2 regions of the Ureibacillus suwonensis genome follow, and region 1 is predicted to be linked to the other one. Evidence: riboswitches for the same ligand, from Rfam matches in the RefSeq annotation. Region 1 holds a riboswitch; the other holds the start of a gene.
What was found. Region 1 has a riboswitch for lysine ahead of ACFPOH_RS12310 (transporter substrate-binding domain-containing protein). Riboswitches for the same ligand answer to the same signal wherever they lie in the genome.
Positions count from the first base shown of each region.

Region 2: linked by a shared signal. The riboswitch ahead of dapA (4-hydroxy-tetrahydrodipicolinate synthase) and the one ahead of ACFPOH_RS12310 (transporter substrate-binding domain-containing protein) in region 1 are both predicted to bind lysine.

Region 1 covers NZ_JBHSNQ010000163.1:5,649-8,828, reverse strand. The annotation lists gene odhB (2-oxoglutarate dehydrogenase complex dihydrolipoyllysine-residue succinyltransferase) at 1-970, shown strand, start outside; lysine riboswitch at 1,103-1,281, shown strand; gene ACFPOH_RS12310 (transporter substrate-binding domain-containing protein) at 1,390-2,247, shown strand; gene ACFPOH_RS12305 (amino acid ABC transporter permease) at 2,367-3,113, shown strand; gene ACFPOH_RS12300 (amino acid ABC transporter ATP-binding protein) at 3,116-3,180, shown strand, end outside.
Region 2 covers NZ_JBHSNQ010000176.1:15,823-19,002, reverse strand. The annotation lists gene ACFPOH_RS13345 (arsenic transporter) at 1-350, opposite strand, end outside; gene dapA (4-hydroxy-tetrahydrodipicolinate synthase) at 488-1,381, opposite strand; lysine riboswitch at 1,491-1,669, opposite strand; gene ACFPOH_RS13335 (restriction endonuclease) at 2,033-2,680, opposite strand; gene ACFPOH_RS13330 (LLM class flavin-dependent oxidoreductase) at 2,837-3,180, shown strand, end outside.

The sequences.
Region 1 (3,180 bases):
AGAAGAAGCGCAACCTGCACAACAAGCACCAGCTGCCCAACCGGCTCAACCTGCACCGGTTGTTGAAGAAACAAACAGCGGCCGGGTAGTGGCATCACCAGCTGCCCGTAAACTTGCACGTGAAAAAGGAATCGATTTGGCTGCGATTTCACCAGTCGATCCACAAGGCCGTGTACGCGTTCAAGACGTTGCAGCACATGCGGCAAAACCGGCTCAACCTGCTGCCCAACCAGCTCAAACGAAAGCGCCTGTAGTGGCACCAGTTGACGATTCCCGAGTGACTGTGGAAAGAATGAGCCGCCGTCGTCAAACAATCGCAAAACGCTTGCTCGAAGTAAAACAAAGCACAGCCATGTTGACAACATTCAACGAAATCGACATGACGAACGTAATGGCATTGCGCAAACGCAAACAAGAACAATTCGTGAAAGAAAATGGCATCAAACTTGGATTCATGTCATTCTTTACAAAAGCTGTTGTTGCAGCATTGAAAAAATACCCTTATGTAAATGCTCAAATCGTTGGTGACGAAATTCATAAATTCAACATTTATGATATCGGTATTGCTGTATCCACTGAAGAAGGTCTAGTTGTGCCTGTTGTACGTGATGCAGACCGCAAAAACTTCGCTGAAATCGAAAAAGAAATTGCGGAACTTGCCCAAAAAGCACGCGAGAAAAAATTGGCCCTTTCCGACTTGCAAGGTGGCACATTTACAATTACTAACGGCGGTGTATTCGGTTCATTAATGTCAACTCCGATCATCAATGGTACACAAGCCGGAATTCTTGGCATGCACGCAATCGTGAACCGTCCAGTAGCCGTGAACGGCCAAGTTGAAATCCGTCCAATGATGTATGTGGCACTTTCTTATGACCACAGAATCATCGACGGTAAAGACTCCGTAGGATTCTTGAAAACAGTAAAAGAATTGATCGAAAATCCGGAAGACTTGCTTCTAAATTCATAATAAGCAAACTTTCATACTCCCCATCAATTTTGTTGGGGAGTATATTTGATAGGATAGAATGACCAAGGAATATTGACAATTAGTCCTAAATTACGCTATTCTTTTTATAACAACTAAATATCTAGCCTCACTTTGTGGGGTAGAGGTGCGGTATTTATTAGTTTCCTAAGGAGCTTGAGCGGGCAATGACATGGGAAATGAGGAAATATCGCCGAAGTATAGTTATATGCTCAAGTAACTATGCTGGGGTTGCAGTGAATAACTGCAACACTGTCTTACATACTTAATATGTAAGGTGTGCTATTCCAAAGTGGAACTAGGGGTATTAGTCTAACAAATTGATGCGGCCTTAAGTTCTTCTTAGGTCGCTTTTTGTTTGTTGCAGCCTTACAACTCTAATCAGAAACTGGGGGAAGCTTATGAAAAAAAACCTGATGTTACTAATTTTTGCAATGGTGATGGTATTAGCACTTGCGGCATGCGGTTCCGGCAATGATAAAAATGAGGGATCACAACAGGATTCAGAATCCTCATCCGATTCTAAAGGCGTATTGCGGGTGGGAATGGAAGCCGCTTATGCTCCATTCAACTGGTCACAAAAAGATGATTCAAATGGTGCGGTTCCAATCAAAGATTCAAAAGAATACGCAGCAGGTTATGACGTTGAAATCGCAAAACGCATTGCGGAAGGGCTTGGAATGGAACTTGAAATCGTAAAAACGGATTGGGACGGTTTGATTCCTTCATTGCAATCAGGTGCCATTGACCTTGTCATTGCAGGTATGTCACCAACACCTGAACGAATGGAAGTAATCGATTTTACGGACAACTATTATACAAGCGACTTTGTAATCGTTGTGAAAAAAGATGGCCCGTATGCCAATGCGAAATCCATCCATGATTTCAAAGGTGCCAAAGTCACAGCACAACAAGGAACAACTCACTATAAAGTCATCGATCAAATGACAGGCGTTCAAAAACAAGTTCCGGCAAACGACTTCGGTCAAATGCGCATCCAATTATCTTCCGGCGCTATTGACGCATACATTTCTGAACGTCCAGAAGGTATGTCTGCCGCAGCAGCCATCAAAAACTTCACTTACATTGTTCCTGAAGACGGCTTTGAGGCGGATGAATCCGATACTGCCATTGCGGTCGGATTGAAAAAAGGTTCGGATTTAAAAGATAAAATTAACGAAATTTTAGCAGGAATTTCCGAAGAAGAACGTCAACAAATCATGGAAGACGCTATCAAAAATCAACCATCACAACAATAGTGTGGTGAAAGGTTGTCTTGAGATTTTCACTTTACAAGACAACCTTTTTCCATTTTCCTCCTGTTTCATCAAGGATGTTTCATTATTATAATTAAAACTATGAATAAGGAGATTTCTTTATGTCTTTCTTAGAAACGGTTTGGAATATTTTCCTGAATAACTGGGATCTCTTTTTGCGTGGCGCATGGATTGCTCTGATTCTTGCGGTGCTCGGTACGATTTTCGGAGCGATCATCGGTTTTTTCATCGGTATCATGCACACGATTCCAATGCCTAAAAAATCTTTCAAAACATTTGTATTAAAAACTATCAATTTCATACTAACTTGCTATGTTGAAATTTTCCGTGGCACGCCGATGATGGTACAAGCCATGGTGGTCTTTTACGGACTATACGCCATCGATATTCAATTGAACCGGTTCGTTGCAGGTTTGATTGTAATCAGTTTGAATACCGGCGCGTATATGGCCGAATATGTCCGTGGAGGCATCGTATCCATCGACAAGGGACAATATGAAGCCAGTGAAGCGATCGGTATGGGCCATTTCCAAACAATGTTCTATATAATCCTTCCGCAAGTAGCCCGCAATATATTACCGGCTACCGGCAACCAGCTTGTCATGAATATCAAAGACTCTTCCGTATTAAGTGTTATCAGTGTCGTTGAATTGTTCTTCACTACAAATTCCGTTGCTGGTAGTACATATCGTTATGCGGAAGCCTTCTTGATTGCCTGTGTATTGTACTTCATTATGACTTTCACTGTAACACGAATCTTGTTATGGTTTGAAAGGAAAATGGACGGCCATGATTCGTACCGGATGGAACTTGTGACAGGCAACAAGCCGAAAAAGGGTGGTGAGTAACAATGTCTGTGGTCATTGATATACGGCATTTAAATAAAAAATTCGGCGATCATGAAGTGTTAAAAGA
Region 2 (3,180 bases), on a different contig from region 1:
GCACCATCATTGGAGAAAAAGGCTGAAACGAAAGCTCCAAGGACTGTGACGAAAATAAACATTCTTACGCCGTTCCCTTTCGCGATACGGGCCATGTGCAACGCGGACCATTCAAATAAACCGATTTGATCCAAAATCAATGAAATAATGATGATGGCGATAAATAACAAGGTGGCATTCCAAGTGATATCCACAACCGAAAAAACGTCTTTAATATCCACCACTCCGACGAGCAGCGCCAGGACTGCCCCTCCGCATGCAAACCATCCGATACTTATATTTTTTGGTTGGCGTATTACGAGGAAGAGCGTAAAGATGAATATTAGGACAGCGAATAGTAAGTTAAGCAAAACCGGATCCTCCAACCCAACTGAATTGTTTGAATGTCTAAATGTCACAATTGCTATTTTATAATATTGATTTCCATTTTCCCATTAATTCTTTGTGTCGTTTGCATAAAAAAAACCTGCCGGCAAAAGGCAGGGGATTAAGAAATCAATTCCAATTTAAGATCCAGATTTTTTAATAATTGTTCAATCGTTTTTTGTTGTTCTTCGTTCAATGGCACTAATGGCAGGCGCACACCACCGACGGATATGCCTTTTAAGTTTAATGCCGCTTTTACAGGTACAGGGTTTGGTGCTATGAACATCCCTTTCATGATTGGCAATAGTCTGCGATGCTCTTTCGCCGCTTCATGAATATTGCCATTTAAGAAATGTTGAATCATTGTTTTCATTTCGTTGCCGATGATATGGGAAGCCACGGAAATGACCCCAGTGCCTCCAACAGCCAAAGAAGGCAATGTCAAGCTGTCGTCTCCGCTATAAAGGGAGAAGTCATCCGGCGTATTTTCGATGATTTGCGCCATTGCATCCAAACTTCCACTTGCTTCTTTGATGGCAACGATATTCGGGATTTCCGCAAGGCGAACTACAGTGTCAACGGATAGATTGACTACGCTGCGACCCGGAATATTATATAAAATCACTGGCAGTTTAGTACTTTGAGCGATGCTTTTGAAGTGTTCGTACATGCCTTCCTGGTTCGGCTTATTGTAGTATGGTGTAACTAACATGACACCATCCACACCGGCTTCCTCCGCTTTTTCCGTAAGTTCAATGGAAGCTCTCGTATTATACGAGCCGGTACCTGCAATTACAGGAACTCTTCCATTTACGGTTTTTACGACAAATTTGAATAGTTCGACTTTTTCACCTTCTGTTAAAGTAGGTGATTCTCCGGTTGTACCGCATACAATCAAGCCGTCTGTTCCATTGGCAATCAAATAATCGACCAACTTTTGCGTAGCGTCAAAATCTACGTCACCATTTTGGTCAAATGGCGTTACCATTGCAGTTAATACTCTTCCAAAATTCATTTCTTCTCCACATCCTTTTCATTTTTTTGTAATGGAGAAGGGCAATTGTCAATTAAACGCAAAAAGCAACAACGAAGAGCTTCGTTGTTGCAAAAAAATTGAATTTTTTGCGTAAGATAGCCCTCCATATAGTTTCCTATATGACAGTCCTGCACTTATTCAATGCAGAACCAGCCTCTGGAAAAATGAGTTTCCAGAGACTTCGGCAAATCCCCCTTTCCACAATCATCATTGGACCTCATTATCCTCAAACTGTGTACTCTTGGTCTTTGCGCCTCTATCCTTACTTCAAAACAATATTGAATTGAAATAAGTCGATGTATAATTAAATACATTTTATATTCTTTTTATTGGAAATGCAATATTTATTAAGTATCAAGAACGTATAAATGTTTTTAATATTATATAAAATGCAGAAAAATTTGAAATATTCAAGTGGAAGGGTGAAAAATTAAGAAATTTAATTGTTATTCTTACTTTCATGAATAATGAAGATCAATTGGATTTGGTGTGGACTGCAATGAATCAAACGGCCTTGGGGAACCAGGGTTTCCCAAGCGGTAATGCGGATGACTTGAAAAGAGTGCCCTAAAGGGGAATATTGGAAAAATGGATTCGCCGGTTTTCAATGAAAAAACCGGCGAATGGTTTTTATTTATGGTGCAAAATATAGGATAAAGCCGATTGGAAAAAGTACTTCTTCTTTTCGTCATTCATCTTCAACAGTTCGTCCTGATTGATTAACTGTATGTGGTGTAACGGGGAATATTTCTTTGCAGATGCAGTAAAGGATTGATTGGAAACGATCAATGCGCCATTCGCCCCATGCCTTTTTCTTTTGGCGGCTATTTTTTGGACCCTTCGAATATCGACAGCCTTTTGTGACTCGAGAATTTGCACAATATATTTTTTTGTGCCTTTCCATAAAATAAGGTCAACATCATAACCATCCAGCTCTTTTGTGACGATTGCGACATATCCCCGCTTTTCAAAATGGGATTTTAATAAATAAAGGTATTCAATTTTTTGTAAATGGTCTTGTGTCAAATCCGCTTCCCAGTCATCATTTTTCACCATGTGAATCATGCGGCAAATCAAATAGAAAAGAAAGCGGAAACTGGATACTCTGAAAGGTTTATAAAAAATGATCACCGTGATGAAAAGCATCAAATACAACTTAAGATCAAATATATCCGGATTGATTGAAAAGGAACTGTAAAGGGCAATGACAATTCCGAAACTGAACATGAGAATCATTAAAAACTCAATCGCTTTGCTGCCAAAATTTCTTTGTTTCATCGTTGTTCATTCCTTGTTTTTAATTCTATTTTTTACGTGTTGCCCGAAATCTATTCCTAAAACAGAATAATTGATTACCACCGGGATATTTGTGTATGATAAGAAAAACATTTCAATTTCGAGATAAATAGAGTTGGAATTTTTGGAGGATGAAGAATGGAAATAGGATTAACGACATTTGTTGAAACGACTCCCGATGTAAGAACCGGAAAAGTGATCAGTCATGCTGAACGCCTCCGGGAAGTGGTGGAAGAAATCGAACTGGCGGATGCAGTGGGATTGGATGTTTACGGTGTTGGGGAACATCATCGGAAGGATTACGCCTGTTCAGCTCCTGCCGTTTTGCTTGCAGCTGCGGCAACGAAAACAAAACGCATCAGGCTGACAAGTGCGGTAACGGTATTATCATCCGATGATCCTGTCCGGGTGTATCAACAATTTGCCACGCTGGATGCGATTTCCAATGGACGGGCGGAAATTATGGCCGGCAGAGGTTCTTT